Regions from separate parts of the Rhizobium sp. CC-YZS058 genome, predicted to be linked through region 3. Evidence: predicted binding sites of a transcription regulator. Region 3 holds the regulator's gene; each other region holds the start of a gene.
The links. The regulator LexA, encoded in region 3, represses DNA repair genes until DNA is damaged. The targets are predictions, from matches to a motif close to TGTTCNNNNTGTGTTCNG.

Region 1: U8330_RS01115 (YifB family Mg chelatase-like AAA ATPase) is a predicted target of LexA. The motif match lies at 1,690-1,707, and genes of this name have one in related genera.
Region 2: U8330_RS13550 (PA0069 family radical SAM protein) is a predicted target of LexA. The motif match lies at 5,696-5,713, and genes of this name have one in related genera.
Region 4: recA (recombinase RecA) is a predicted target of LexA. The motif match lies at 2,153-2,170, and genes of this name have one in related genera.

The regions. Positions count from the first base shown of each region.
Region 1 is NZ_JAYESJ010000001.1:218,888-226,670, reverse strand. Features, by position in the region: gene U8330_RS01115 (YifB family Mg chelatase-like AAA ATPase) at 96-1,628, opposite strand; gene gshB (glutathione synthase) at 1,783-2,730, opposite strand; gene U8330_RS01105 (hypothetical protein) at 2,988-3,518, shown strand; gene U8330_RS01100 (YbhN family protein) at 3,528-4,502, opposite strand; gene U8330_RS01095 (dipeptidase) at 4,655-6,052, opposite strand; gene U8330_RS01090 (MarR family winged helix-turn-helix transcriptional regulator) at 6,177-6,608, opposite strand; gene U8330_RS01085 (hypothetical protein) at 6,941-7,324, opposite strand; gene U8330_RS01080 (hypothetical protein) at 7,362-7,661, opposite strand; gene U8330_RS01075 (hypothetical protein) at 7,780-7,783, opposite strand, start outside.
Region 2 is NZ_JAYESJ010000001.1:2,812,910-2,820,692, reverse strand. Features, by position in the region: gene U8330_RS13585 (cell wall hydrolase) at 1-20, shown strand, start outside; gene U8330_RS13580 (AtpZ/AtpI family protein) at 310-675, shown strand; gene U8330_RS13575 (F0F1 ATP synthase subunit A) at 804-1,568, shown strand; gene U8330_RS13570 (F0F1 ATP synthase subunit C) at 1,649-1,876, shown strand; gene U8330_RS13565 (F0F1 ATP synthase subunit B) at 2,048-2,770, shown strand; gene U8330_RS13560 (F0F1 ATP synthase subunit B) at 2,789-3,280, shown strand; gene U8330_RS13555 (ribonuclease HII) at 3,579-4,289, opposite strand; gene U8330_RS13550 (PA0069 family radical SAM protein) at 4,449-5,606, opposite strand; gene U8330_RS13545 (glycosyl transferase) at 5,827-6,363, shown strand; gene moaB (molybdenum cofactor biosynthesis protein B) at 6,397-6,942, opposite strand; gene U8330_RS13535 (4-(cytidine 5'-diphospho)-2-C-methyl-D-erythritol kinase) at 7,042-7,783, opposite strand, start outside.
Region 3 is NZ_JAYESJ010000001.1:1,905,071-1,912,853, reverse strand. Features, by position in the region: gene U8330_RS09100 (DUF1365 domain-containing protein) at 1-242, opposite strand, end outside; gene U8330_RS09095 (NAD(P)/FAD-dependent oxidoreductase) at 252-1,610, opposite strand; gene U8330_RS09090 (deoxyribodipyrimidine photo-lyase) at 1,607-3,055, opposite strand; gene U8330_RS09085 (hypothetical protein) at 3,196-3,375, opposite strand; tRNA gene U8330_RS09080 (tRNA-Asn) at 3,472-3,546, opposite strand; gene U8330_RS09075 (hypothetical protein) at 3,755-4,036, shown strand; gene U8330_RS09070 (hypothetical protein) at 4,142-4,513, opposite strand; gene U8330_RS09065 (hypothetical protein) at 4,711-4,929, shown strand; gene lexA (transcriptional repressor LexA) at 5,053-5,790, shown strand; gene U8330_RS09055 (hypothetical protein) at 6,323-6,565, shown strand; gene U8330_RS09050 (hypothetical protein) at 6,678-6,800, shown strand; tRNA gene U8330_RS09045 (tRNA-Cys) at 6,922-6,995, shown strand; tRNA gene U8330_RS09040 (tRNA-Lys) at 7,141-7,216, opposite strand; gene U8330_RS09035 (cytochrome c biogenesis CcdA family protein) at 7,585-7,783, shown strand, end outside.
Region 4 is NZ_JAYESJ010000001.1:2,009,262-2,017,044, forward strand. Features, by position in the region: gene alaS (alanine--tRNA ligase) at 1-753, opposite strand, end outside; gene recA (recombinase RecA) at 1,003-2,094, opposite strand; gene U8330_RS09570 (carbohydrate kinase family protein) at 2,320-3,408, shown strand; gene U8330_RS09575 (pseudouridine-5'-phosphate glycosidase) at 3,542-4,459, shown strand; gene cckA (cell cycle histidine kinase CckA) at 4,522-7,131, opposite strand; gene U8330_RS09585 (histidine kinase) at 7,575-7,783, shown strand, end outside.

The DNA.
Region 1 (7,783 bases), 1.7 Mb from region 3:
TTATTGCTCAGCCGGCGTCCGCTCGGTCCACGTGAGCCTGCGCCCGATACCGACCGGGCGGGCTTGGAGGGCGGATCGACGCTCCCGGCGCCTCGTCACGCCGCGCTCGACAGGCGATCTCCGGCGACGCGGTAGGCGATGGCTTCGGCGAGATGCACCCGGCCGACATGCGGCGCCTCGTCGAGATCGGCCAGCGTCCGCGCCACCTTGAGCACGCGGTGATAGGCCCGTGCCGAAAACTTCATCCTCTCGGCGGCGTCGCGCAGGAGTTGCAGCCCACCGGCATCCGGCTCGGCAATCTGCTCCACCAGTGCCGTGCTGCAGCGCGCATTGGAGGTTACGCCCGGAAAACCGAGCCGAAGGAAGCGGTCGGTCTGCAAAGCACGCGCCCTGGCCACCCGGGCTGCAACGGTGGCGCTGGTTTCGGCCGGGCGCGGACGCAACAGATCTGCGGCGGCGACGGCCGGCACATCGACGCGGATGTCGATCCGGTCCATCAGCGGCGCGGAGATGCGCGCCTGGTAATCGGCCGCGCAGCGCTGGCCGCGGGTGCAGACATGGCCGGGTTCGCCCGCCATGCCGCAGCGGCAGGGATTCATGGCCGCGACGAGCTGGATCGCCGCCGGGTAGGAGACCCGGTGATTGGCGCGGGCGATGATGCACTCGCTTGTTTCCAGCGGCTGGCGCAGCGCATCCAGCACCTGCGGCGAAAACTCCGGAAACTCGTCGAGAAACAGCACGCCGTGATGGGCGAGCGAGGCCTCGCCCGGCCGTGCGCGGAGGCCGCCGCCGACAAGCGCCGCCATGGTGGCGGAATGGTGCGGCGTGCGGAAGGGCCGGCGATCAGACAGCTTGCCGCCGGGCAGCGCGCCGGCGATGGAGTGGATCATCGACACTTCGAGCAGCTCGGCAGGCGCCAGCGGCGGGAGGATGGAAGGAAGCCGGGCGGCGAGCATCGACTTGCCGGACCCTGGTGGGCCGACCATCAGCAGATTGTGATTTCCAGCCGCCGCCACTTCCAGCGCCCGCTTGGCGCTCTCCTGCCCCTTGATCTCGGCGAGGTCCGGCAGGTTGGCGGCAAGCGCGCGTGTCGCCGGCTCGGGCCGCGAGAGAACCTGCGTGCCGCGAAAGTGGTTCGCGAGCGCGATCAGGCTGCGCGGCGCCAGGATGTCCACCTCCGCCCCTGCCCAGGCCGCCTCCGGGCCACAGGCTGCAGGGCAGATGAGACCGAGCCCCAGCGCATTGGCTCCGATGGCGGCGGGCAGGGCACCCGCGACAGGCGCCACGGTGCCATCGAGGCTCAGCTCGCCGATCACCACATAGGCGCTTAGCGCATCCGCCGGAATGGCTCCCAGCGCCGCCATGAGACCGAGCGCGATCGGCAGGTCGAAATGGCTGCCCTCCTTGGGAAGATCCGCCGGAGCGAGATTGACCGTGACCCGCTTGGCCGGCATGGCGAGGCCCGAGGCATGAAGAGCAGCCTGCACGCGCTCCCGGCTTTCGGCCACGGCCTTGTCAGGCAGGCCGACGATCTGCATGCCGACCTTGCCCGGCGCGACCATGACCTGGACATCGACCGGGACGCCCTCAATGCCCTGAAATGCGATCGTTCTGACTCTCGCGACCATCGCCCGCCACCGCTCCGTTGCCGTCCATTAGAGAAGACTTGCACAGAAGCAGGGGTAAAACAAGAACAATGATCGAACGATCACACGCAGGCATGCCGCATGGGTTGAAACAGGTTGCAGAAAACCGGAACAAACGCGCTGCTGTGCGCGCTGGTCAGGCCCGCTTCGCCTCGATCGCGTCCCAGAGCAGCGCGGCGATATCGGCGCCGCCGAAGCGCTTGACCTCGCGAATGCCGGTCGGCGAGGTGACGTTGATCTCCGTCAGCTTGTCGCCGATCACATCGATGCCGACCAGCAGGAAGCCGCGGTCGCGCAAGGAAGGGCCGATGCGGGCGCAGATCTCCTCCTCGCGCGCCGTCAGCTCCGTCGCCTCGGCCCGGCCGCCGACATGCATGTTGGAGCGGCTGTCGGTTTCGGCGGGCACGCGGTTGATCGCGCCGACCGGCTTGCCATCGATGAGGATGATGCGCTTGTCGCCCTTGCGCACCGCCGGCAGATATTCCTGCGCGATGAAGGGTTCGCGGAACATCTGGCCGAACATTTCGAGGAGCGAGGACATGTTGCGGTCGTCGCGCGTCGAGTGAAACACGCCGGCCCCGCCATTGCCGTAGAGCGGCTTGAGGATGATATCGCCCATCTCCTCGCGGAAGCGAGCGATCTCCTTGGGGTCCTTGGTGATCAGCGTGCGCGGCATCAGGTCGGGAAATTCGGTGACGAAGATCTTTTCCGGCGAGTTGCGCACCCAGGCGGGATCGTTGACCACCAGCGTCTTCGGGTGGATGCGCTCCAGAAGGTGGGTGGAGGTGATATAGGCCATGTCGAAGGGCGGATCCTGGCGCAGCAGCACCACGTCCATGGTCGACAGATCGACCCGCTCCGGCGCGCCGAGCGTGTAATGGTTGCCCTTCTCGTCGCGCAGCTCCATCGGCTCGACGGTGGCGATGACCGCGCCATCGCGGAGCGACAGCTGGTCCGGGGTGTAATGGAACAGCTTGTAGCCGCGGTTCTGTGCCTCCAGGCTCATGGCGAAGGTCGAATCGCCGGTAATGTTGACGGTGGAGATGTGGTCCATCTGCACCGCGACGTTGACGATTGCTGCCATGTGAGAGCCCCCTTGGTCGGAGCTTCCCATGTAGAAGCGCGGCCGTGAGAAGGCAAGGCGGCCGCAGTGCGGCGACCGGCTTGCACGATGCGGAAGGCGAGCCGCGCGCTGTCTCTCTCGCGCCGAGCAGCTCCTGCAGAAAGGCGGGCGGTTGATGGACGCGGACGAACAGCCGCCTTATCTCCGACCGCGGCCGATGATCGCAGTGCCGACACAATCGGCCTTTCAACTGGATGCGCCTTCAAGGAGTGCTGCTGATGAACCGTTTCCTGACCGCCCTCGGCCTGGCCGGCGCCACCTTTTTGGCCGTCCACGCGCTGGCGCCGCTGTCCGCCTCCTCGCCCTTTACCGGCACCGCCCAGGCACAGGACGTGCCTTATGTGGATGATCGCTCCGATGGCGCGGCGCTGGTGCGCTCGCTCTACAATGCGATCGCCCGCCAGGAATATGCGCGTGCCTACAGCTATTTCGGCGATCGTCCGCCGGCCGGTGACTATCAGAGCTTCGTCGCCGGCTACAAGGACACGGTGGATGTGAAGGTGAAGACCGGCGCCGTGACGCAGGAAGGCGCGGCCGGCAGTGTCTATACGCCCGTTCCCGTGGCCGTCCGCTCGGTGGACAAGGGCGGCCGCGAGCGGGTCTTTGCCGGCTGCTACATCACCCGCATCGTCAACGCCGCCGTGCAGGAACCGCCCTTCACGCCGCTGCATATCGAAAGCGCCGAGCTGGAGGAGGTGAAGACCGCCTTCGACGACGCGGTGCCGAAGGTCTGCCACACGCCGTCCTGAGGGGCGGCGTCAGGGCGCGGGATCGGCGCCGGCTGCCAGCCCCTTCTCGGCGCGCCGCCTGGCCACGAACTGGCCGCGCTCGAAAATGACGACGACGACGAGCGCGATGACGAAGGGGACGACGAGGTACAAGAGACGGAAGACGGCGAGCGCCGCCAGGACCGAGGCCGGCGGCAGCTCCGGCAGGGCGGCCACGAACATCAGCTCCAGCACGCCGATGCCGCCCGGGGCATGCGAGAGCAGCGCCGCCGAGAACGACGCCAGGAACACGCCGAGCACCACCATATAGCCGGGATTGCCAGCCTCGGGCAGGGCGAAATAGATGATCGCCGCCGCCCCCAGGAGCTCGATCGGCGCGATGAAGAGCTGGCGGATGGCAAGCGAGGCCTTGGGATAGTCCAGCCGGAACCAGCGGGTGCGAACGGGCCGGAAGCCGACCACGCTGCCGATGAGATAGAGCCCGATCAGCAGCAGGATGACGACCGCCGTCGAGATCGAGGCCTCGATCGGCACGACGCTCGCAAAGCGCTCGACGATCTCCGGCTCGATGAGGAGCACGATGGCCGAAAGCAGAAGTGTGCCGAGCGCGAAGGTGAAGGAGCAGAAGGCGACGAGAATGCCGATCTCGCTGACCGTCAGACCCTTCGATCCGTAGGCGCGATACCGCACGACCGCGCCGGAAAACACCGAAGCGCCGATCGTGTGCGACAGGGCATAGGCGGTGAAGGAACAGACGGTGATGAAGACCAGCGAGATGCGATGGCCGAGATGTTCGAGCGCCAGGTGATCATAGGCCGCCAGCGCCGCATAGGCCACCAGCGTCGAGGCGCCGGCCAGAAGCCAGCCATGCAGCGGGATCGCCGTCAGACTATCCCAGAACTCTTCGACCGAAAGGCCGCGCAGCTCGTGGTAGAGGCCATAGAGCGAGAAGGTGATGGCCGCCAGCCCGATCGCCGGCCAGATCAGGGCCTTGAGCGTCTTCATGGGGCGCTCGGTCCGCGCCGTCGTCCGGAAATGCATGTCATGCGCGAATGAGACCATCTGGCACCGCCAGGGTCAAGGGCGAGCGGACCGGGCAATCGGTCACGAAAGGGTCAGAGGAAGGTCATCCAACCCTTTCGCAGGAGAGCACGGCCTCAGGGCTTGGCGGCACCGAGAGCAGCGAGGATGCGGATCCAGGAGCGAATGCCCTTGGCGAAGGATTGCAGCTCGTATTTCTCGTTCGGCGAATGGATCCGGTCATCGGAAAGACCAAAGCCGACGAGCAGCGATTCCATGCCGAGCAGCGACTGGAAGTCGCCGACGATCGGGATCGAACCACCCATGCCGATCACCACGGCCGGCTTCGGCCATTCGTCCGATAGCGCCGTCTTGGCGGTGGTCAGCACAGGCGAATCATAGGGCAGCTGGATGGCCGGCGATCCGCCATGTTCGTGGAACTCGACCGAGCAATCGGCCGGCAGCTGAGAGCGCACATAGTCGCGGAAGGCCGAGCGGATGGCATCGGGATCCTGCTTGCCGACCAGGCGGAAGGAGATCTTGGCCGAGGCCTTGGCGGCGATGACCGTCTTGAATCCCTCGCCCGTATAGCCGCCGGTAATGCCGTTCACCTCGGCGGTGGGGCGGGCCCAGGTCAGCTCCAGCACCGAGCGGCCCTTTTCGCCCGAGGGGATCGAGAGGCCAATCTCGCCGAGGAAGCTTTCCGCCGTCTTGCCGAGGCTTTCCCAAGACGCCTTGATCTGGCTCGGCGTCTCCTCCACTCCGTCGTAAAAGCCGGGCAGCGTCACGCGGCCCGTCTCGTCATGCAGGCCGGCCAGGATCTTCGCCAGGATATGAACCGGATTGGCGGCCGCGCCCCCGAACATGCCGGAGTGGAGATCGCGATCGGCGGCGATGATCGTCACCTCCTCGCCCACCAGCCCGCGCAGGCCGGCGGAGATCGCCGGCGTTTCCCGGTCCCACATGCCGGTGTCGCAAACCAGCGCATAATCGGCCTTCAGTTCCTCGGCATGGGCATCGAGGAAGGGCTTGAGCGACGGCGAGCCGGACTCCTCCTCGCCTTCGAACAGAATGGTGACGCGGCAGGGCAGGCTGCCCGCAACAGCCTTATAGGCTCGGCAAGCCTCGACGAAGGTCATCAGCTGGCCCTTGTCGTCGGAGGTGCCGCGGCCGGTGATGACCGTGCGGCCGGGGGAAAGCTCCTTGATCGACGGCTCGAAGGGATCGCTTTCCCACAGCGCCAGCGGATCGACCGGCTGCACGTCGTAATGGCCGTAGAACAGCACATGCGGCGCATCCGGACGCGCCCCATCATGATGCGCCACCACCATGGGATGGCCGGGCGTGTCGTGCAGGCGCGCGGTGAAGCCGAGGCCGGAGAGATCGTCCACCAGCCACTGGCCGGCCTTGCGGCAGGCCTCCTTATAGGCCGGGTCGGTCGAAATCGAGGGAATGCGCACGAGCGCGAACAGCCGCTCCAGGGCTGCATCGAGTGTCTGATCCGCCTTGGCGAGTACGCCGTTAAGTTCCGTCATTGCCTGCTCCTTCGCATGAGGCGCCACGCGTGAAAGGCCCGTTGAGACCGGGCGGCGCGTCGCCGGCGCGGACCCTATCGCATCTTCCCCAGCAGAGACAGGGAGAAGACGCGGCGAAAGCCGCTCAGTCGCGCAGGCCGTTCAGGATCGCCATCCGCATGTATTCCTTCATCAGCTCGCGCTCGAAACGGCGAAAGCCGGACAGCAGCGCCTCGTCGGCCGACATGGCGGCGGCGATCGCTTCGCCCTGCATGGCGCGGGCCTTGTCGGAGAGGAAGATCTGCTGGGCCCGCCTATCGGTCGGGTGGCGGCGCCGTTCGATCAGCCCGTCGCGCTCCATGCGGGCGAGCGTGTTGGCGATCGTTGCCTGCTCTGCATCCAGCCGGTCGATCAGCTGGCGCTGCGTCAGCCCCTCCTCGCTCCACAATTCGAGCAGGATGGGAAACTGCCCCGGCGCGAAGCCGAGTTTCCGGCCCCTTTCCTGCAAGGCGCGGGAGAAGGTTCGGGCCAGCAGGCTGGCGAGATAGGTCGGCGACTCCATCCGGTCGAAAGCCATGATCTATCGGTACGCCGCACAAACGACGAAGACAAGACAGCCTGCAATGGAGGAGAAGATGTAAGCCAGTCCGGACAAAGAAAAACCGCCGTGGCGGAGGCGGAGCCACGACGGTTTTTGATGTTGGACAAAGGCCCGGAGAGGGGGATAGGCCTTTGTCCTCGCATCTGGTTTCGGCGGGGGACAGGCCTTGACCAGACGACGGCGCTTGTGCAGCGGCCGTTGGTCAGGATTTGTGGCTCCGAATATGGCTTTTCAAGGGAAGTCCGGCTTCCCCTTTATTACAAATTCGTAAGCTTCGTGTGAGGTTGGCGTGATCGCGAGACCGCAGGTCAGGTACGCATGCGCTTGCGTTCCCTGACACAGAAGACGGCGACTCTAACCACGGCCAGAGCGAATGTTGCAGCCACGAACTGGATGAGCGCCATGTCGAGGGCGTTCCCGCTCCAGCCACCGATGACAACGAAGAGCAAAGTCCCTGTCAGAACAGAGGAAAGCAGTAGCGATCCAAGCAGCCGAACCAGGTGACGCGGCGTGGTCTGCTCTCCACGCCTAAGGCGGCTTAGACCAAGCTCCGCGAACAGGAAGAGAACCGCGATCGTCATGTTTCTGATGATCTCGATACCGTTCTTTCCGAACCAGACGCTTGCAGCCCCGAAGACCAGCATGAAAACGATATTATCTGCCCAAACCCAAGCTCTGGCTTTCCACTCCATCCACGTGACCCTTCAGATGCGCCGGACTATGAGCACGTCAACGGCTGCGGTTGCGGCGAACGAGCACGAAAATGACCATGTATATCCCCGTCATGAAGACGACCGTCTTCACAAATTCCGGCAGCAGGCTGACAAGCGGATGATTGGAGTGTGGACCGACCACGATCATACACGCAGCGAACAAAGTAGAAAAAAGAATGACAAATTCGAGTTGAGTACCGATACTTCTGGTTGCGTCTTTCTCCGAGGGAAAGAACTGGCGCAGCCCTCTCAGAGCAAGGGGGAAGAGAACGGCGACCAGCATCTTTTTTAAAGATGCTCGTTCCATCGTCGCCATCGGACCAAGCAAGAAAGCCGATGAACAGTCCAAGGGCACTTGACCAAGCATAGGCGAGCAAAATTTCTTTCCGGTCCATAGATTCCCCGATCCAACCATTTCGGCGAATGCTGACGTTTCAC
Region 2 (7,783 bases), 910 kb from region 3:
ATGGCGGCGGCTGGAGCTGACCTGTCGCGCCAGAAGGCCTGCGCAGCAAGGCGCGGGCCGAAAAGCGCCGGCCCGGGCCATGCGGATTCCGCAGGGCTCGCTCAGATGGCCGACAAGGCCTTGTTTTCGATCACGAATATTGTCAACAGTCCACCGCCTTCCGCGCCTTGACTAGCGGGAACCCGGAAACTATGGTGCGGCCGACTTCAAAGGGGCCGAGAGTGGCTTGAAATCTGGCCTTTGTGTGGCCTTGCATCCAGAATGACCGTAGGGTCGGCAGGGATGCAGCCGGGGCGGAGGACGGGCCACATGGCGGACGACCGGAACGAAGGTCTGGAAGAGCGGCGCAAGCGCCTCGACAGCGAACTCGCGGCCCGCCGCGGCAGCGACGCGAAGGAGGCGGCCGACGAGGCGAGGGCGGTGGAGACCCGCAAGGGTTACCAGGTGGCGATCAAGCTCTCGAGCGAGTTCGTGGCGGCCATCATCGTCGGTGCGCTTCTGGGCTATCTTCTGGACCACTTTGCCGGTACAGCGCCCTGGGGGATGATCGTGCTTCTCCTCCTCGGTTTCTGCGCCGGCGTGCTGAACGTGCTTCGTTCGGCGGGCATGGTGGCTGCGCCGCATCCGGCCGATCGGACGGGGCGGAGCGGACGAGACGAGGGCGACCGCCTTTGAGGTGACGGCCGCAGGGCCGCGCACCGGACAAGATCGATCCTCAGGATCTGCGCGCGCGTTCTCGTGTGCCGGGACCTGGGGAGACCAAATGGCCGCCGGCGGGCGGGACAGAGCGAAGAGAGAGAAACGTGGCAACGGCTGACAAGGTAGATCCGACCCACCAGTTCCTGGTCAACAAGATCGTTCCGATCGAAATCGGTGGTCTGGACCTGTCCTTCACCAATGCATCGCTGTTCATGGTCGCCACGGTGCTGCTCGCATCCGGCTTCCTCTATCTCACCACCTCGCGCCGCGCCGTCATTCCGGGCCGCCTGCAGTCGGTGTCGGAACTGTCCTACGAATTCATCGCCTCCATGCTGCGCGAAGGCGCCGGCAGCCACGGCATGAAGTTCTTCCCGATGGTCTTCTCGCTGTTCATGTTCATCCTGACGGCGAACCTGCTCGGCATGGTGCCCTACTTCTTCACCATCACCAGCCAGATCATCGTCACCTTCGCCTTAGCGCTGTTCGTCATCGGCACCGTGCTGGTCTATGGTTTCTACAAGCACGGCTTCCACTTCCTGTCCGTGTTCGTTCCCTCGGGCGTTCCCGGCGTGCTGCTGCCGCTGGTTGTCGCGATCGAGATCATCTCCTTCCTCTCGCGCCCCATCAGCCTGTCTGTCCGTCTCTTCGCCAACATGCTGGCCGGCCACATCACGCTGAAGGTGTTCGCAGGCTTCGTCGCCTCGCTGAGCGCGCTCGGTGCGCTGGGCATCGGCGGCGCCATCCTGCCCCTCATCATGACCGTGGCGCTCACGGGTCTCGAATTCCTCGTCGCCTTCCTGCAGGCCTACGTCTTCGCGGTGCTGACCTGCATGTACCTGAACGACGCGGTCCACCCGGGCGGCCACTGAGGAATAGTCACGCGCAGTCCGGCACCTGCCGCGATTGTCAAGAAAAGCCGCAACAACCCTTCTACTCAAGGAGCATCACCATGGAAGCGGAAGCAGCAAAGTACATCGGCGCAGGTCTCGCATGCCTCGGCATGGCAGGCACGGCCCTCGGCCTCGGCAACATCTTCGGCAGCTTTCTGTCGGGCGCCCTGCGCAACCCTTCGGCTGCTGACAGCCAGTTCGGCCGCCTCGTATTCGGCTTCGCCGTAACGGAAGCACTGGGCATCTTCTCGCTGCTCGTTGCCCTCCTTCTGCTGTTCGCGGTCTAAGACCGGCATCGGACCGCGCGGCCCTCATCGGTCGCGCGGTCCTTTTCGCAGCCGCCGCGCTAAAGCGCCCGAGGCCGGCTGCCTTTCTCTTTTCTCCTGCATCGCCTGCCGCGGCTATTATGACCCCGGGGGAGACGCAGATGACGATTTTGACTGCACCTGGAGATGAGCATGTTCGTGACGGCGGCCTACGCCCAGACATCGACGCCCGAAGGCGCAGCGCCTGACGCCGCCGCCCCGAACGCCGTTGCCCCCGGGGCAGCCGCGCCGGACGCCGCCGCTCCGGGCGCCGCCGCACCCGAGGCTGCACCCATGACGGCAGCGCCCGAGGGGGCCGCACCCCATGCCGAGCCTGGCGAGGTCCACACCGAAACCGGCGTCGCCCATGAAGGCGGACACGGATCCGGCGTTTTCCCGCCCTTCGACCAGACGACCTTCGCCTCGCAGCTGCTGTGGCTGGTCCTGTCCTTCGGCGTTTTCTACCTCCTGCTCTCCAAGGTCATCCTGCCGCGCATCGGCGGGATCCTCGAGACGCGCAAAAGCACGATTGCCCGCGATCTTGACGATGCCGCCCGCTCCAAGGACCAGGCCGATGCGGCCGTGGCAGCCTATGAGAAGGATCTGGCCGAAGCCCGCGCCAAGGGCAACGCGATCGCCGCCAGCGCCCGCGACGCCGCCAAGGCCAAGGCCGCTGCCGACCGTGCCGCCATCGAGGCCGAGCTGAATGCCAAGATCCAGGCTGCGGAAGGCCGCATCGCCGAGATCAAGTCGGCCGCGCTCGCCGATGTCGACGCCATTGCCGAGGAGACGGCCGCCGCGGTGGTCGAGCAGCTGACCGGCTCGGACGTGCCGCGCGCCGAGATCGCCTCGGCCGTCAAGGCGCAAGCGAACTAAGGACGAAGGAGCAGACCCATGGATTTGACCTCACAGGCAACAGTCTGGGCCACCGTCGGCCTCGTCCTCTTCCTCGTGCTGATTGCCTATCTCAAGGTGCCGGGCATGATGGGCAAGTCGCTCGACGAGCGCGCTGCCCGCATCCGCAACGACCTGGATGAGGCCAAGCGTCTGCGCGAAGAAGCCCAGGCCCTGCTCGCCGAGTACCAGAAGAAGCGTAAGGATGCCGAAGCGGAAGCCGCCAACATCGTGGCCGCCGCCCAGCGCGAGGCCGCAGCCCTGACCGCGGAAGCCAAGCAGAAGACCGACGAATTCGTCGCCCGCCGCACCCAGCTTTCCGAGCAGAAGATCCGCCAGGCCGAAACCGACGCCATCAACGCCGTGCGCGCCACCGCCGTCGACATCGCCATCTCGGCTGCCGAACGCGTCATCGCCGCTCGTGCCGATGGCCAGAGCCAGCAGGCGCTGTTCGCCAAGTCGATCAGCGAAGTGAAGACCCGCCTCAACTGAAGCTGCGGTTTTTCCTCCATCACGTTCAAAGGCCGGCCTCTGCGCCGGCCTTCTTCGTTTGCACGACGAGAAACGTCGGAAAAACCCCCTCTGGCCTGCCGGCCATCTCCTCCACAAGGGGGGAGAGACCGTGGGAAATCGTCCCGCCCATCACGATGGCCCTGGCGCTGAAAGCCTACGCGTTGAAGACGTCACGGCGGAGTGAGCGCTCGCCTTTGGGTCTCTACCCCCTTGTGGAGGAGATGGCCGGCAGGCCAGAGAGGGACTTGCCTCCCATTTCACCCGCAGGAACGGCGCTCTACTCCCCCGCCAGCAAGTCCGGCTCAAGACCCTCTTCGCCCTCGCTTCTTAGCGGCCGGAAGGTCATGCGGTGGAGGGGGCAGGGGCCGTGGAGCGTGATGGCGGAGCGGTGGCGCAGTGTGGCGTAGCCCGCGTGAACGGCGAAGCCATAGGAGGGGAAGCGCGTGTCGGCGCGGGCCATCATCCGGTCGCGGGCAACCTTGGCGACGATCGAGGCGGCGGCGATGGAGAGCGAACGCGCATCACCCTTGACGACGGCGCGGCCGAGGCATGGCAGTCCGGGCGGCACATCGCGCCCATCGGCAATCACAAGGGCAGGGCGGCGATGAAGGCCGAGCACGGCGCGGCGCATGGCATCGAGGCTTGCCTTGCGGATGTCGGTCTCGTCGATCCGTCCAGCCGCCGAGGAGGCGATGGAGACGATGCTGCTGGAAAGGATCTCGGCAAACAGCGCCTCGCGACGCGCTGCCGTTAGCTGCTTGCTGTCGTTCAGCCCCCCAGGGATGCGGGTGGGATCAAGGATCACGGCCGCTGCAACGACCGGGCCAGCCAGGGGGCCTCGGCCCGCCTCGTCGGTCCCGGCCACCGGCCAGAGCCCTTCACGCAAGGCAGCATCCTCCAGCGAAAAGTCGGGTCCGTCAGTGACGGGCAGCACGGCCTTTGCTGCCGCAAACAGTGAAGGAGAATCGGGAGATGTGCGTCGCGCCATGGGCACAGAGGAGCACAGTCTCCCGATTCCCTTCAAGCCCCCCTTGCCATGGCGGCGGCGCCGGGGGGAAATGTGGCCGGTCCACGAGGAGGACAGGCCACAAATGTCGTTGCTTCACCCTGTCTACGCTGCCAGCGGACAACCGGATTACAGGAGGCTCTAAAATAGCGCGAGCTGCACGCCGGCGCCGAGCGGTGGCGTGAAAAGATCGCTGTTGAGGGTACGGCGCGTGGTGTTGAGCTCCAGCCGCTTGGCTGCGAGATCGAAGCGGCGGCCGATCTGCCATGCGTAGGGGCCGGTCCCCTTCATCCGCTTGCCGAACTCGGCGTCGTAATCCTTGCCGCCGCGCATGGAGCGAACCAGCGACATGACGTGGCGGTAGCGATCCGGATAATGGCGCAGCAACCAGTCGCGAAACAGCGGGCTCACCTCCAGCGGCAGGCGCAGCAGCACATAGCTGGCCTCCGCGGCACCGGCTGCCTTGCCGCTGTCCAGCACGCGTTCGATCTCATGGTCGTTGAGCGCCGGAATGATCGGCGACATCAGGATGCTGGTCGGGATGCCGGCGTCGGACAGCGCCCGGATCGCCTCCAGCCGCTTCGGCGGCGTCGAGCAGCGCGGCTCCATGGCGCGGGCCAGCTTGCGGTCGAGCGTGGTGACCGAGAGCGCCACGCGCACCAGGCCCTTTTCGGCCATCGGCGCCAGAAGATCGATATCCCGCGTAACCAGGGCCGATTTGGTGACGATCATCACCGGATGATCGGCCGCCTTCAGCACCTCGATGATCTGGCGGGTGATCCGCCATTCCTTCTCGATCGGCTGGTAGGGGTCGGTGTTGGTGCCGAGCGCCAGCGGCTTCACCTTGTATCCCGGCTTTGCCAGCTCGCGCTCCAAGAGCCGTGCGGCATCCGGCTTGGCAAAGAGCTTGGTCTCGAAATCGAGCCCGGCGGACAGCCCGACATAGGCGTGGCTCGGCCGCGCGAAGCAATAGATGCAGCCATGCTCGCAGCCACGATACGGGTTCACCGACCGGTCGAAATTGAGATCCGGCGAATCGTTGCGGGTGATGACGCTGCGTGGCTTCTCGATCTGCACCTCGGTCTTGAAGGGCGGCAGATCCTCGAGCGAGTGCCAGCCGTCATCCTCGATCGTGCGGCTCACCGGCTCGAAGCGGCCTGCCGTGTTCAGCGCCGCACCGCGCCCGCGCCGACGCTCGCTCTCGATGCGCAGGCCGCTCTCGGCCAGCATCGCTTCGGCCATGTCGGCCCCGTTGCCGGGCGCAAAGGCGCCCTGCCTGACATGAGACAGATCGGTCATGGGATACTCCGGCTGGGGCAACGGGGAGACGCGCGATGCAGCACGAGTCGGCCTCCCCGGTCCCGATAGCGCAGTGATACCGCGATGGATGGAACATTGCAAGAACAAACCCATGGAGATCAACCGGCCGCAACCCGGATTCATGATGAACATTGTTTTAAAGCGCTTCGGGGCCGTCTCTCGGTGGTGCTTTCTGCTGCGCTGCGGTAGCCTGAAGCTTATGTTGACCATTCTTCTCGAAACCCGGAACCATGAGGCCCGCCTGGCTCAAACGCTGGCGGCTTTGGTGCCGGGGGCGGTGGAAGGGCTGGTCAGCGATGTGCTGATCCTCGACCGCGGTTCCAGCGATGCCTCCGGCGCCGTGGCGGATGCCGCCGGCGCCCGGTTTCTGAAAGAGGGCACGCTGTCGGAGGCTCTCACCGCGGCGCGCGGCAGCTGGCTGCTCCTGCTGGAACCCGGCGCCCGTCCGCTCGGCAACTGGGTGAACGAGGTTGCCGAACATATGGCCGTCGGCCGCTCGCCGGCGCGGTTCTCGGCCTCGCAGCGGCATCGCCGGCCCTTTCCGGCCCGGCTCTTCACACGGGCGGGCCTGCTGGAACAGGGTTACCTCGTCCGACGCAGCGAGGCCGCGGCGCTCGCCCGTCCCGGCATGGGGCTCATCGATCTCGTTCGAAAACGGTCCGTGCATCGCCTGCCGAGCGAGCTGATGCCGGCCTGGGCCGCGGCGCCCGAAGGGGCGCCCTCCGAGCGGGCGTAGCCTGCCGACCGCTTCAGCCGGGGAAGGCCAAAGTCACCGCCGCAAATGTTCATCCAGCCGAGGCATGATCTCGACGAAATTGCAGGGCCGGTGGCGATAATCGAGCTGCTGACGCAGAATGCCGTCCCATGCATCGCGGCAGGCGCCGGGCGAGCCCGGCAGCACGAAGACGAAGGTCGCGTTCAGCACCCCTGCCGTGGCACGGGACTGGATGGTGGAGGTGCCAATCTTGGCCGCCGAAAGCTGGTGAAACAGAACGGAGAACCCGTCCATCCGCTTCTCGAACAGCGGTTCCAGCGCCTCCGGCGTCACGTCGCGCCCGGTAAATCCGGTTCCGCCCGTGGTGATCACCACATCGATCTCCGGATCGTCGCTCCAGGCTTGCACCTGCGCGGCAATGGCCGAGCGCTCGTCCGCAACGATCGCGCGCGCCGCAAGCCGGTGCCCTGCTTCGAGAATACGCGCCTCCAGCGTATCGCCGGACCGGTCGTCGGCCCGCATGCGCGTGTCGGAGACGGTCAGCACCGCGACGGTCACCGGAATGAACGGCCGCTCCGGTGCGGGGGTCTGGTCAGCCATGGCGAAGATCCTTTGAGGCGGAGGCCGCAACGCTGCGGGTGGCGAGAGATGATCGATAAAAGCGGCGAGTAATGGGTCTGCAAGACCCTGCGCGCAGCATCACGCCGCAGCCACGGTTTCGCAAGCCATCACGAACCAGTCCGGCCTAGACTGGCTGAGGGCGGCAGCGGCATGGTTGCGCAGCTCGGCACTTTCATAGAGCGCAAAACAGGTGGCGCCCGAGCCGGACATGCGCAGAACCGCAGCCTCGGTCAGTTCCAGCGCTTCCAGAACGGCGCCGATTGCCGGCTGAAGCGAGAGCGCCGGCGGCTGCAAGTCATTGCGCAGTTCATCGAGAGCCGAAAACCAGTCGGATCCTTCCGTCAGGTTCTCGGGCAGGGCGAGCGGGCTGTTGGTCTTCTGGATCAGCGCGCGGAAGACGGAGGGCGTCGAAACCCCCACCAGCGGATTGACGAGCAGGGCGTGGAAGGTGGGCATGGGGAGCGGGGTGATCTCTTCGCCAATGCCGCGCGCAATCAGCGGCCTGCCCTCCAGGCACATCGGCACGTCGGCGCCGAGAGCAAGCCCGAGCGCCGGCAGCGCCCGCGCGGCGCCTTCGGCCTGCCAAAGCGTCGAAAGCCCCTTCAAGGTCGCCGCCGCATCGGCCGATCCGCCACCGATTCCGGAGGCGATCGGAAGGTTCTTCTCCAGATGCAGGTGAACGGGCCCGGTGGCATAGCCTTCCGCCTGCAGCGTGTCGCGCAGCAGGTCGCGGGCCGAAAGCACCAGATTGCCGTCCCCAGCCTCGCGCGGCAGCTGGTCGGCAAAGGGGCCGGAAAGCGTGAACCGATCCTCCTCGGCC
Region 3 (7,783 bases):
GGCACGCCCGGCCGATCGCTGTGATCGGCCTGGTGGAAGGAGAGGAGATTGAAGCGATCGACCGAAAAGAGCCGGCTTTGACGGTCGGCTTCGGCGAGGCGGTCGAGATCGAGCCGCAGCGAGAAGACCGAGTAGCGGAACCGGTGCCCGAGCGGCTTCATCCGCTGATGCATGACATGCCCGCGGTAAAGCGCCGCCGCGGCGCTCGTTCTCCCCTCTTCTGCCCGATCCTGCGACGCCATAAGCGTGTCCTATTCCGCCGCTTCCGCGAAGGGAAGGGCAGGCGGGCGCCGCCAGGGGATAATTCCCCCCAACAGTTCCGCTGCCGCAAGACCGGATGCGAGACCGTCTTCATGGAAGCCGTAGCCGGTCCAGGCGCCGGCAAAGAAGGTGTTGCGATCGCCCTGGATCCCGCCAAGCCGCCGCTGCGCCTCCACAGACCGCGCATCGAACTGCGGATGATTGTAGGAAAACTCGGCAAAGACCTTGTCGGCCGCCGGCTCGCGATCCGGGTTCAGCGTGACGAACAGCGGGCACGCCGGGTCGATCGCCTGGAGACTGTTCATCCAGTAGGTGACGGCAACGCTCTGGTCCGCGCCGGGCTTGGTCGAGCGCAGATAGTTCCACGAGGCCCAGGCCTTCTCCCGCTTCGGCATCAGCGCCGGATCGCGGTGGAGAATGACGCGGTTCGGCTGGTAGGGAACGGCGGACAGCAGGTCCCGTTCCTCGCCCGTAGCATCCTGCAGCAGCGCCAGCGACTGGTCGCTGTGGCTGGCGAGGATGACCTTGTCGAACAGGCGCAGGGTGCCATCCGCCTCCGTGACCGCGACGCGTCCGCCTTCGCGACGAATACCGCGAACGGGCGCATTGAGCTTCAGCCGGTCGCCGAGCCGCGCCAACAACTTGTCGAGATAGACACGGCTGCCGCCCGCCACCGTCCGCCAGGGGTGTGGCTTGGCATAGATCAGGCGATGATTGTCGAAGAACTGCACGAAGCGCTCGGCGGGGAAATCCAGCATGCGGGCGGCCGGCGCCGACCAGATGGCGGCTGCCATGGGGATCAGGTAGTTGTTGGTAAAGCCGGGCGAGAAGCCGCGCCAGTTCAGATAATCCCCGATCGAGCGATCTCCGAGCACGCCGGCGCTCCGGTCTGCCAGGCAGGTGCGGTTGAAGCGCAGGATTTCGCGCAGCATCAACAGGAAGGAGGGGCGCAGCATATTGCGCTTCTGCGCGAAGAGGCCAGAGAAGGGTCCTCCCCGCCATTCGAGCGCGCCTTCATCGAGCGAGAGGGAAAAGCTCATGCTGCTGGGATGGGTGACGACCCCGAGCTCGGCAAAAAGCGCGGTGAGGTTGGGGTAGTTCGCCTCATTGTAGACGATGAACCCGGTGTCGACCGAAATCGGCGTTCCGTCATAGTCGATGTCCACGGTCGCCGTATGGCCGCCCGGCCGGTGGTCCTTCTCGTAAAGGGTTACGTCATGGACCGGGGCCAGCGCCCAGGCAGCCGAGGTGCCCGAGACGCCCGACCCGATCACCGCGATCGACAGTCGTCGTCCCGTGTCCGCCGAAGGGCCGTTGCTCGAAAAGGCGAGGGGCGGAGACAGTGTCATGCGGCGTCCTTGAGAGTGCGATAAGCGGCCAGCGCACGATCGCGGGCCTTGGAATGATCGACGATCGGCGAGGGATAGGTTTTACCGAGCGTGATGCCGGCTTCCTTCAGCACCGATGCCGGTGCCTCGGCAGGCCGGTGGATGTATTTGTCGGGGAGGCGGGCCAGTTCCGGCACGTGCTCGCGCACATAGCGGCCCTGCGGGTCGAACTTCTCGCCCTGCGTGGTCGGATTGAAGACCCGGAAGAAGGGGGCGGCATCGGCGCCGCAGCCCGCCACCCACTGCCAATTCATGGCATTGCTGGCCGGGTCCGCATCCACCAATGTATCGCGAAACCAGGCCTCGCCGCGCCGCCAGTCGATCAACAGGTCCTTGACGAGGAAGGAGCCGGTGATCATCCGCACGCGATTGTGCATGATCCCGTGCCGCCAGAGCTGGCGCATTCCGGCATCGACGATCGGATAGCCGGTGAGGCCCTTCGTCCAGGCGGTAAAGTCTCCGGAGTGATCCTGCCAGCCGAGCCGGTCATATTTTCGGTTGAGATTCTCCCACCGCATGTCCGGATTGTGGACCAGAAGGTGGTAGGCGAACTCGCGCCAGACCAGCTCCTTGCGGAAGGTGACGACCTCGCGCTCGGGCGCGTGCTTGAGGCCGCGGGTGGCGTGAAAGACGCGGCGAGGCGAGAGTTCGCCCAATGCCAGATGGGGCGAGAGGCGGGAGGTGCCGTCCTCCCAGGTGTTCTCGCGCGCTGCCGTGTAGCCACCGATGAGATCGTCGAGGAAATGTCTCAACCGGGCTTGAGCGGCCTTTTCGCCCGGCGTCCAGAGGTCGGAAAAGGCGTTGGCCCAGTCAAGCCGCGGCAGCAGAGCGAGAGCCTCGAGCGCATCGGACTTCGGCAGATGTTTTGGGGCGGTGATCGATCGCGGCGCCTCGATCGGCTCCTCCGGCTCGCCCGCAGCTTCGAGCGCCCGCCAGAACGGGGTGTAGACGCGGTAGGGCCCGCCCGTCTTGGTGCGGACCTTGGTAGGTTCGTGGAGAAGTGCGCCGGCAAAGCTTTCCGTTTCGATGCTCTTCTCGCGAAGCGCAGCCTCCAGCGCCGTATCAATCTCTGCGCCCGCCGGGTCGTAGCGGCGGTTCCAGTAGACGGCGGACGCACCGGTTCGTTCGACCAATCTCGGCACGATGTCGATCGCCTCGCCACGGCGCAGGATCAGCGGCGCGCCAAGGCGTTTCAGGTCGTCGCTGAGGGCGGCGAGGGAATGATGCAGCCACCAGGCCTGTGCCTCGCCCAAGGGGCCGGATTCGCCAGGCTCGAGGATGTAAAGAGGGAGGACGGCGCGCCCGGAAGCGACCGCGGCGGCGAGCGCACGATTGTCATCGGTCCGCAGGTCCTTTCGGAACCACAGGATGACCGTTCCCGTCTCCGCCCGCTGTGCCTTCGCCATTGTCCCCGCCATCCTCTATCCGCCGCTGTCTACGGCAGACGAGAAGGGGTGGATCAGGGATCACGGAAAAACAAGATGTTGCTGCGTTTATCCGAAACGACTTTTCAAGAATGATGCCGAGCTCACTGAGACGGCAGACGTCAGAGCGCCCCGCCCGTCACAGGGTTGACCACTGGTCGTTCCGCCTCGTCCGGTGTGCCGCTGGGGACTGCGAAAGGAGGTGCGACAGGCGCATCTTCTTTCTGCTCGGCCTCATCCGCTCGCTCAATCACGTCTTTCGGCGACGATTGTTCGACGTCCGTCCGCTTCTCATCCACCATCGTCCACCTCCGTCAAAGACAAGAGGAAGGCGGGACTGCACGGATAGTTCCCGGAGAGGATGGATGAAGGGATTAGGGAAGGAAAGAGCCAGTAAATGGCTCCCCGGGCCGGATTCGAACCGGCGACCTGTCGATTAACAGTCGAATGCTCTACCGCTGAGCTACCAGGGAACATCTGCGCCGCAGAAGTGATGCTGCTATTACAAACGCTTTCTCGATTTGCCAAGCGCTTTTTCAAAAAAACTTGCCGCCCTGTGGATGAATGCCCATCTTCGCTGCGCATCCCGCGCGGCCCGAGAGACGGGCTATTGCCGCGCGAGACGGCGGCGCGCCCACGCAGGCGCGGGATGCCGTGTGAAACGAAATGAAAGGAAGAGGCATGTCGGATGCCGAAAACCGGGTTCGTCCCGCGGCGCCGCCGCATCTTCAGCTGGGGTCATGGCGGATTCGCTTGCCGCGCTCCCGCTGGCTGCGGGTGCTGATCGGGGTCCTGTTCGTGCTGTTCGGCTGTCTCGGCTTCCTGCCGATCCTCGGCTTCTGGATGATCCCCGTCGGCCTGATCGTCCTGTCGCACGACTTCGCCAGCGTCAGGCGCCGACGCCGCCGCTTTGCCGTCTGGTGGGGTCGACGCCGGCAGGCGAAGGAACAGGCATCGTCATAAGTCACCGATTGAAGCGCTGAAAAGGCAATGGCCCGCACGAGGCGGGCCATGTGAGACTTCACGACCGTAGCTGCTACGGGCCGGTGTACCCGTCAACCAGAGAGCTTACGGCTGCTGCGCCGCGCCGCCGCTCCCGGTCTGCGGTGTAGGATCGCGATCGGCGGGAGCCGGCTGCATGGCTTCGCCAGCCGGCGGCGTATTATCGACCGTGCCTTGGTTCGGGGTTGTGGCGCTCGTATCGTTCGGTGTCGCTGCCGGAGCCGTCTGCCGCGTGGTCGCGGCGTCGTTGTCGACGCTTTCGCCGTAAAATTCCGCGATTCCCCACGCGAGGGCTGCGAGCACCAGTCCGCCGATCAGCACCTTCAAGACCGGCGAACCCTGTCTGCCCTGCCGGGCTTCCGTCGGGGAAAGGGTCACCTTCTTGTTCAGTTCGCTGGTGTTGCGCACGTCGCCGCGCTCGTCGACTACCTTGGCCATGATGTCTCCTCAGGCCGGCTCAGCCGGCGGTTTGATTGCTGGAAGAACGCAACCAAGCCTGTTGTGTTCCCGCAGGCCTCGGCATCGCGAGTCTCTCTCCCTTCCCATTTCGTCGCGACTCGATTCGTGATAGAGAAAGCATGTCGCTGATTTGCGGAGGAGCAAGCGGGCGACCTGTCTGCATTCGGGAGGACGACATGCAGTATTCCGTTCAATTCTTTACATGGACCCCGCGCGAGGGCGTGCACCAGGTTGGCCAGACCATTGCCGTCGAGGCGGTCAACGCCAAGCTCGCCGCTGTCACGCTGCTCGGCGTGCCCCTCGACGAGACGGGCGCCAGCAACAGGCTGGCGGCGCGGGTGTGGGGACGCGAGAATGAGGAGAGGGCGGACTGCGTCTGCTTTTTCTACCATTAGCGTCGGCCGGTGCTCGTGGGCTCGAAACGCGATCCGTTTTTCGCTGATTGAGGGCCTTGTGGAACACATAAGGAACAGCTAGTCTCGTTCTTGATTTGTTTCCAGCGATTCCGGAGCCTCGCCATGCTGACGCGCAAGCAACAGGAACTCTTGATCTTCATCCATGAGCGGCTGAAGGAATCCGGTGTTCCCCCCTCCTTCGACGAGATGAAGGACGCGCTGGCGCTCGCTTCCAAATCCGGCATTCACCGGCTGATCACCGCGCTGGAGGAGCGCGGCTTCATTCGGCGTCTGCCGAACCGGGCTCGTGCGCTGGAGGTGATACGGCTGCCGGAGGCCTATGGCGCCCCGAGCAAGGAACCGCGCCGCAGCTTTTCGCCGAGCGTCATTCAGGGAAGCTTGGGGCAGGAGCCGGCCGCGCCCGCCGCCGCACCGTCCGCGCGGGGTCGGCCCGTTGCGCCGGGCAACGACAACAACAGCGTCTCCGTTCCGGTCATGGGCCGGATTGCAGCGGGTGTGCCGATCTCGGCGATCCAGAACAACACGCATGACATCGCCGTGCCGCTCGACATGATCGGCGTCGGCGAACATTACGCGCTCGAGGTCAAAGGCGATTCGATGATCGAGGCCGGTATTCTCGACGGCGATACGGTCATCATCCGCAACGCCAACAGCGCGAGCCCCGGTGAGATCGTCGTGGCGCTGGTCGATGACGAGGAGGCGACGCTGAAGCGCTTCCGCCGAAAGGGCGCCTCCATCGCACTCGAAGCCGCCAATCCGGCGTATGAGACGCGAATCTTCGGCCCCGAGCGGGTCAAGATCCAGGGCCTTCTGGTCGGCCTGATCCGCCGCTACCACTGACGGTTCACGGGAAAAGGGCAGGCAGGCCGTGCCTGCCTCCCAGCCTGCTCGGTCCGCCTTTCAGACCGTCACCGTCGGTCGATATCGCCATCGCCGCGGATGAACAGCATGCCAACGGCGCCGAAGACGACGACGGCCTGCAGAATAAACATTGGCCATTCCTGTGCCATGCCGAACCTCCCGGGCGCGCCTGCTGCTGCCTACTGCTTACGATCGCGGCGCGCTCGCTCCTCGACCAGACCTAGCGCGCCGTCCGTCCCTTAGAAGGGTGGCGCGGGTGATGGCGATCTCCGCGACCGATGCTGGACGAGAGAGCCTGCGTTTCGCCTTCCCGGCATTGCGGGCTTTGCGACCGGTCTCCCGCATCCACTCTCGCGCCCGTCCGTCCGCGCTCATCGAAGCGAGCCATTCGCTTGTTGCACGGCAAGCTTGTGCAGGGATCGTGCCTGGCTGCGGAACCGCAAGCCCTTTGGCACGTTTGCTGCTCGAATTCGAACGGCGGACATGATGATCGCCGGATGGGGACATGACCATGCCCGGCACAAACGCCGTCCTAGAAGTGCTTGCCTTCGACCGCGCCCCGGATGGCGGCTTGGCCCTGGTCGAGCCGACGATTTCCGCGGCGAGCGAAGATGAAGCGAGGCACGTTGCCCTTCGCCTGGCTGACCAGCATGCCGGCGCTGTCGCGCTGCGCCGGGACACGAGCCCGGCCGTCGGTGAAAGCAGCGCGCCCGTCGTTCTGTTCCAAGCCGGCGAGATCGGCGATTTCGACTAGCGGGATCGTCCCGATCCACTGCTGCCGTTCGCTTCTTCAGAACACGACCACACACCATTCCAGTTTGCCTCCCGCTGCCATCCCTGGCGCGGCCTGCCGAAAGGGTATCTCCATGCGTTTCATCTTCGTTGGCATGATCGTCTCCGTCCTTTCCATCCTTGCGCTGAAATACGCCAACAACGACATCGGTCAGGCAGTGCCGCTGATGAACCCGCAGGCGGTTTCGAGCCTCTGATCCGTCGCGTCATGGGCGAGGAGACGCGGGCGGGGAAAAGTGCGGCCCGCACCGGCTTGCCTCTTGCGATTTCTCGCGGATGGCTCTAAACGCACGCCACGGCTTGTTTATGAGCCTGTGAGGCCTCGTGGCGGAGTGGTGACGCAGAGGACTGCAAATCCTTGTACCCCGGTTCAATTCCGGGCGAGGCCTCCAAAACTCTCCACATCATGATAGAAGTTTGATTGTTGCCATCGTTTGGCCGCGCCATCCGCGAAGGGGACGGCGCATCTCCCGGCTCCGCAAACGATGCCCGCCAGTCCCGTTCAATTTGCGTGTTTTTTTCGTAATTTGACGAAGATGGTGAGCGCGCAGGGATTCGAACCCTGGACCTACTGATTAAAAGTCAGTTGCTCTACCGACTGAGCTACGCGCTCTTCCAGATCCGGCACGGCCGGCGAAAGTGGGCGGAGATATGCATAGGCCGGCCCGCGGGGTCAACCCATAAAAGCCTCTTCGCTGTTTTTCCATCGGCCTCTCTCGGCAGCGACCGAGCGCGACTCCCCAGCAGCATTCCGCCGGCGGACCTTCGCGACGCCGTTCATCCTGATCGTCCAATCCCTCGTCGCGCGATCCCCGGTCGTGTTGCCGCAGGGAGGGTGAGACGGTTTCCAAGGGGCGATGGGAGCGGTAGAGGGGAGGGGCTGGCAGGGGTGCGGCCATGGTCGGTCCCGCCAGTGACTTCATGCCGGCGCGGGCTTGGCGCGGCGCGACGTCGGTTCGATTGACATGCCAGGAGTTGCCGGTGGCCATTGCCGAAATCCCGATCGTCTATGCGCTTCTCGCCGGGGCGCTCTCTTTCCTGTCACCTTGCGTGCTGCCGCTGGTCCCGCCCTATCTCTGCTATATGGCGGGCGTATCGATGGATCAGTTCCGCGAAGGCGGCGGCCCGGCGGCTGCGGGTCAGGTGCGGCGGGCGGTGTTCGTCACCGCGGTGCTGTTCA
Region 4 (7,783 bases), 100 kb from region 3:
GCGGAACAGGTCGATGTCGTAATTGTCGTGCTTGCCCTGCAGCAGCGCCGCGATGCGCTCCAGCCCCATGCCGGTATCGATCGAGGGACGCGGTAGGGCGACGCGCTCTTCCTTCGTCACCTGCTCATATTGCATGAAGACGAGGTTCCAGATCTCGATGAAGCGATCGCCATCCTCATCCGGCGAACCGGGCGGACCGCCCCAGATATGGTCGCCATGGTCGTAGAAGATTTCCGAGCAGGGACCGCAGGGACCGGTATCGCCCATTGCCCAGAAATTGTCGCTGGTCGGAATGCGGATGATCCGGCTTTCCGGCAGGCCGGCGATCTTGCGCCAGAGATCGAAGGCCTCGTCGTCGGTGTGATAGACGGTGACGAGAAGCCGGTTCGGGTCGATGCCGAACTCCTTGGTGATCAGGCCCCAGGCCAGCGTGATTGCCCGCTCCTTGAAATAATCGCCAAAGGAGAAGTTGCCGAGCATCTCGAAGAAGGTGTGGTGGCGCGCGGTATAGCCGACATTGTCCAGGTCGTTGTGCTTGCCGCCGGCGCGCACGCATTTCTGCGCGGTGGTCGCGGTCGAGTAGGGGCGCTGCTCGAAGCCGGTGAAGACGTTCTTGAACTGCACCATGCCCGAATTGGTGAACATCAGCGTCGGGTCGTTGCGCGGCACCAGCGGGCTCGAGGGCACGACCTCGTGGCCGTTCGCCTTGAAATAGTCGAGGAAAGTCGACCGGATCTCGTTTACGCCGCTCATCTTGCGCCCTTCAGTTCGGCCCGCGCCCCGCGCTGCCGTTTCCTCGCCGCCGCCGGGCCGGACCGCATGGCGCGAAATCCGGTTCGAAGGGGCCTCTTACCCAATGTCTGCAGGCTTTTATCGCCCGTCCCGAACCCTGTCCAGCCGACAAACAAAAACCGGCCGCCTCCAAAAGAGGCGGCCGGTCGAAAGCCTGTCGGCGACCTGCGGCAGCGACGCCAGACGCGGCGCGGCCGACACGCAAAGCCCTTATGCCAGAGCGGCGTCGTCCCCGTCGTCCTCGGCTTCCGGCGTGCCGTTTTCGAGGAACTTGTCGGCGATCAGGCCGGCGTTCTGGCGAAGCGCCGTTTCGATCTCGCGCGCCGTGTCCGGATTGTCGCGCAGGAAGTTCTTCGAGTTTTCCCGGCCCTGGCCGAGACGCTGGCTGTTGTAGGAGAACCAGGCACCCGACTTCTCGACGATCCCGGCCTTGACGCCGAGGTCGATCAGCTCGCCGGTCTTCGAGACGCCTTCGCCATACATGATGTCGAACTCGACCTGCTTGAAGGGCGGTGCCATCTTGTTCTTGACGACCTTGACGCGCGTCTGGTTGCCCACCACCTCGTCGCGCTCCTTGACCGAGCCGATCCGACGGATGTCGAGACGCACCGAGGCGTAGAACTTCAGCGCATTGCCGCCGGTCGTCGTTTCCGGCGAGCCGAACATGACGCCGATCTTCATGCGAATCTGGTTGATGAAGATCACCATGCAGTTCGACTTGGAGATCGAGGCGGTCAGCTTGCGCAGCGCCTGGCTCATCAGGCGGGCCTGCAGGCCCGGCAGGCTGTCGCCCATCTCGCCTTCGATTTCGGCACGCGGCGTCAGCGCTGCAACCGAATCGATGACCAGCACGTCGATCGCGCCGGAACGCACCAGCGTGTCGGTGATTTCCAAAGCCTGCTCGCCGGTGTCCGGCTGCGAGATGAGCAGATTTTCAAGATCAACGCCGAGCTTGCGGGCATAGACCGGATCGAGCGCGTGTTCGGCGTCGACGAAGGCGCAGACGCCGCCCTTCTTCTGCGATTCGGCGATCGTCTGCAGCGCGAGCGTCGTCTTGCCCGAGCTTTCCGGGCCGTAAATTTCGATGATGCGCCCCTTGGGCAGGCCGCCGACGCCGAGCGCAATGTCGAGCCCGAGCGAACCGGTCGGCACCGTCTCGATCTCGACGACGCTGTCCTTGCCACCGAGCTTCATGATCGAGCCCTTGCCGAACGACCGCTCGATCTGGGAGAGTGCCGCTTCGAGTGCCTTGCTTTTATCCACCGCTTTGTCCTCAACGAGCCGCAAAGAATTCTGTGCCATTCCATCCACCTTTAGGTTATCGGAGCGATCGAGGCAACGAAGCCGCCGCGAAGCAACATGTACTCTTTTTGTTCCGTTTTCGCAAGGGGTCCCCAAGCATTTGACCGACTTTCAGAATTCAGATTTCGTTCTCGACTCGTTCCCTATTCCATGCACTGATGCGCATGGGACCGGATACGGGCGCCCGCAACCGGCTTCGACCCGTGACTGTGGCGGACTTGCCGGGTGACTGGGGAGGGTGACTCGCAGGCTCCTGCCAGCAAGACGGAGCGCGCTGCGCGCCGTGTTCTGGTGATCGGCGGCGCACATATCGATCGGCGCGGCCGCATATCCGGTGATACGGCGATCGGGTCCAGCAATCCCGGGTCCTGGTTCGAGGAGGCCGGCGGCGGCGGGTTCAATGCGGCCCGCAACCTGGCACGATTGGGCAGGCCGGAGCCGGACAGTGCCGACGGCGCGGCGGAGAGCGATCGGTCCATTGAACGTCTGACACTCGCGCCGCTGGAGGTCGCCATGGTCGCGCCGCGGGGCGGCGATGCCGAGGGGGAGGCCGTCGCCGCGGCGGCGCAGGCGGCCGGCGTGGAAGATTGCCCCTTCACCTTTCTCGATCGCCGGACACCGAGCTACACTGCCATCCTGGAGCGCGACGGCAATCTGGTCGTGGCACTTGCCGATATGGCGCTCTACACGCTGTTTTCGCCGCGCCGGCTGCAACAGCGCGCCTTGCGGGAGCGGATCGCCGCTGCCGATCTCGTCCTGCTCGATGCCAACCTGCCTTCGGAAACCCTTCGCGCCGCGCTGCAGGCGGCAAAAGCCGCAGGCGCCATCACAGCCGCGATCGCCATTTCGCCGGCCAAGGTCGAGCGCCTGGTGCCGCATCTGCAGCATCTCGACTGGCTGTTCCTCAACGAGTCGGAGGCCGCTGCCGTCTGCGGGGCCCGGGCGGATACCGCTGCAGACTGGGCGTCCCGCCTCGCTGCCGCAGGGCTCGGCGGCGCCGTGGTCACCCGCGGCAGCCGGGAAGCCGTCATTCTCTCCGCCGCCGGCTGGTTCGCGGTCACGCCGCCCAACCTGCCGGAGTTGAGCGACGTGACCGGCGCAGGCGATGCGCTGGCAGCAGGGGTCCTTGCCGGGCTGCTTTCCGGCCACCAGCCGGGCGAGGCCTTGCGCCTCGGCGTCGCCGCGGCGGGCATCACCGTCCGCTCACCCTTCGCCGTCGCCCCGGAGTTGAGCCCGGCACGCCTGGCCGCGCAGCTCGCCTTTGTGCCGATGGCGGTTCCGCTCTTGCCGATTTCGCCCGATCGGACGCTCTGATGCGCGGGCCAGCGCGTCGCACCTTGGCTTTTGCCCTTCTCCTGAGCCCCGGTTCCGGCTAGGTGCTGCCTCAAGACCGCAATCGACGCGCGACCGGCGCGTCCGCTCCGTCCCCTCCCAAAGGATCGCTCTCATGCCACGTGCCTTCACAGCCCCCCTCGCCTTTTCCGCCGAAGTCGCGGCAGCGCGCGCGCGCGGCGCGCCGATCGTCGCGCTCGAATCGACCATCATCACCCATGGCATGCCCTATCCCGGCAATCTCAACATGGCGCGCAGCGTCGAGGAGATCATCCGGCGGGCCGGCGCCGTTCCGGCCACGATCGCCGTCATCGACGGCACGCTGCATATCGGCCTGGAAGCCGGCGAACTGGAGGCGCTGTCGACCACCAAGGGTGCCATGAAGGTCTCGCGCGCCGATCTCGCCTTTGCCGTGGCCGAGCGGAGGACGGGCGCCACCACCGTCGCCGCGACCATGATCGCCGCCGCGCTTGGCGGCATCCGCGTCTTCGCCACCGGCGGCATCGGCGGCGTCCACCGCAAGGCGGAGGAAAGCTTCGACATTTCCGCCGATCTGGAAGAACTGGCGCGCACCCCGGTCATCGTTGTCTGTGCCGGTGCCAAGGCCATTCTCGACATTCCGAAGACGCTCGAAGTCTTGGAAACCCGTGGCGTTCCGGTCGTCACCTATGACAGCCATGCCTTCCCGGCCTTCTGGTCGCGCGATTCCGGCCTTGCCAGCCCGCTTATGCTGAACAGCCCGGCAGCCATCGCCACGTTCCAGGCCGCGCGCGAGGCCCTCGGCATCGATGGCGGCATGCTGATCGCCAACCCCGTTCCGGAAGAAAACGAGATCCCGCGCGAGGAGATGGAGATCTACATCGCCCGCGCGCTCGACAATGCCGAGCGCGACAAGATCTTCGGAAAGTCGGTCACGCCCTATCTGCTGCAGAGCATTTTCGAGATCACCGACGGCCGCAGCCTGGAAACGAACATTGCGCTGGTCGAAAACAATGCGCGGCTGGCCGCGGAAATCGCCGTCGCCATGGCCTGATCGGTGCGCGCCGCGTCCCGGCAAGGGTGCGGCGCGCCTGCCTTGTCCGCCGGCTCGGCGCCTCAGGCGTCGAGCATCTCCCGAACGGCGATGGCGAGCTGCTTGAGCGAGAACGGCTTCGGCAGGAAGCCGAATTTCGCGTCCGCCGGCAGGTTGCGGGCAAAGGCGTCTTCGGCATAGCCGGAGACGAAGATGAACTTCAGATCTGGATAGGACTTGCGCAGCTCGGTCAGCAGCGTCGGTCCATCCATTTCCGGCATGACGACGTCGGACACGACGATATCGACCGCGCCGTCCAGCTCCTCCATCACCTCCAGCGCCTCCACGCCGGAGCCGGCCTCGTAGACCGTGTAGCCGCGCGTTTCCAGCATGCGCTTGCCGCCCCGGCGCACGGCCTCTTCGTCTTCCACCAGCAGAACGACCGCGGATCCGCCGGTCAGGTCCGTCGGCTCTTCCGCCTTGGCGGCGGCACTGGTGCCGAGCTTCAGGGGTTCGTCGATAGCCCCCGGCTCGCCGGAGGCCGGCAGGACCTCCTCGATATGGCGCGGCAGCAGGATCTGGAAGGTCGTGCCGCGACCGAGCTCGCTGTCGAGATAAATATAGCCACCGGATTGCTTGACGATGCCATAGACCATGGAGAGGCCGAGCCCGGTGCCCTTGCCGACTTCCTTGGTGGTAAAGAAGGGCTCGAAGATCTTGTCGACGATCTCCGGCGCGATGCCCGTTCCCTCGTCCGACACTTCGACCATCACGAAGTCTTCGGCCGGCAGTTCCCGCCGGTTCATCGCCGCGGCTTCCGCGCCGGTCAGGTTGCGGGTCGCGAGCGTGATTGTGCCGCCATGCGGCATGGCATCGCGGGCATTGACGACGAGGTTGATCATCACCTGCTCGAACTGGCCAAGATCGGTCTTCACCGGCCAGAGATCGCGTCCGTAATTGACCTCGAGCTTGATGTTGGTGCCCGTCATGCGGTTGAGCAGCATGCGCAGGTCGCCGATCACGTCGGTCATGTTGAGCACGGTCGGCCGCATCGTCTGCTTGCGGGAGAAGGCCAGCAACTGGCGCACGAGAACCGCGGCGCGGTTGGCATTGCGCTTGATCTCCATCAGATCGGCGAAACTTGGGTCGGATGGACGCGCCGACAGCAGAAGGTGATCGGCCGACAGCAGCACGGCCGTCAGCACGTTGTTGAAATCATGCGCGATGCCGCCGGCGAGCGTGCCGACCGCATTCATCTTCTGCGTCTGCGCCATCTGCGTCTCGAGCGCCTTCTGCTCGGTGATCTCGACGGCATAGAGGATGGCCGATTCCTCCGGCGCCTCGTCGCTCTGATCTGAGACGGCGTTGACGTAGAAGCGGAAGTGGCGCTCGTCGCTGGTTCGGTGCGGCAGGTCGATCGGCGGAATGTCGCTCTGCCGGTCCTTGGCCGCCGAGAGCGCCTCGGCAACCCGCGGCCAGTCGGCCTCGCGCACGAGGATTTCCAGCTTCGCCCCGCTCTCCATGTCGCTTTGGGAGACGACGCCCGAGAAGAGTTTCAGGAAGGGCGCGTTGGTGCGCAGGATGCGCCCTTCACCATCCAGCGAGGCGATCGCCATCGGCGTGTTGTTGAAGAAGCGGTTGAAGCGCATGGCGGCGGCGGAGGCCGAGGCGTCGGTCTCCTCGTCCATCCCCGACCGGGCGAGCACGATGGTGCGGCTTTCGCCCGGGGCCCCGTCCCGCGCCGAAGACACGCGGTGGATGAGACGCACTCCGAAACTCTGCCCGTTGGAGCGGCGCAGGTCGAGATCGAGCGTCTTCGTCTTCTTCAGCCCCGGCTCGGCCTGAACGGCCTGGACGAGCGCAAGGCCCTCGCCGGCCACGAGATCGGCTATTGTCAGCGACCCCGGCTGGAACTTGGCCAGATCGATCCCCAGCCAGTCGGCAAGCGTTGCGTTGATATAGACGACATCGCCGCGCCGCCCGGCGGAGAAGAAGCCGACGGGCGCGTGATCGAGATAATCGATCGCGTTCTGCAGCTCCTTGAAGAAGCGCTCCTGGTCGTCCCGGTCGGCGGTGATATCGGAAATCTGCCAAAGAAACAGCGGATTGCGGTCCTGGCCGGAGAGAGGCAGCGCCCGCGCCTTCAGGCGGAACCAGTGCGCACCGGCGCCGGCCGAGCCGCCCTGCGGCGCGAGCGGCTTCATCAGCCGGAACTCCTCGTGCCCGGCCTTGCCTTCACGCAAGCCGTTGGTCAGCCGGTAGACCGCCTCGGTCGCATCCCGGTCCCGTGCCAGGATGGTTTCGAGCGACTGCACATCCGTCGCGTCGCGCGCGCCGGTCAGCAGGCCATAGGCGGCGTTGGCATAGACGATCCGGCCCTTGCGATCGGTGATCAGCGTCCCGTCGGGATGCCCGTCCAGGAAAGCGCGCGCGAGCTCGTCCGGCCGCGCATCGGGCATGATCTCGATGAAGCCGATCACGGCGGAAACGAGGAAGAAGATGCCGACCATGGCCAGGATGCCCAGCATGCCAAGCACGATCTCGCTGCCGAGCTGGTCCTTGAACAGGATGAAGGCCCCGGCCGAGGCGGTGAGCACCAGCGCCAGGAGGACGATGCGCATCACAAGCGCCGGCCGTGCGCCCCGATCGACGATCGGCCCACGGTAGTCCTCTGCCTGTCGCAGTTTGGTCATCAAGCCTCTCAGCCAGCCCGCCTGCCGCCTGCCTCGGCCCTTGAGGCGCCGGCCAGGCTTCGGCAGCGGGCTGAAGTCATTCCATCCAGCAGGCTCTGTGCGAAACCCTCGCCGCAGCGTGCGGTCCGGCCATCCTCTCGCATTCATTACCTGATTCTCTGTAGCACCGCCGTGGTGGGCCACAAAGCGCCATGGCGCCCTGCCCCGGCCAATTCACAAGGAATCGGCCACGCAAGCGCCCCGCCCCGGCATGCCGGACTTATCGCCGGTACGGGTTGCAAAAAATGCGCGGCGAGGCTTGCCTCGCCCTTGCCAGATGCGGCATCGGGGACAAATCGGAACACGGCTTGTTTCAAGTCGCAAAACGCCGTCAAATAGTCCGGCCCGCCCCTCGGGCGTGGCGCATCGCACGCACCTCGCGTCGGACGATCAAGGAGTTCAGGATGTTCGAAGACCTCGCCGCCACCAGCGGCATGCGCTTTCTTCTGGCCGGCGCGGCCGTGGCTGCCGGGTTGGTCATCCTTGCGGTGGTATTGCGCTTCCTGAAGAACCGGCCGTCCTCGCCCTTCGTGCGCGGCGGCAAGAACCGTCAGCCGCGGCTGGCGGTCTTGGATGCAGCGGCCGTGGATACGCGGCGGCGTCTGGTCCTCGT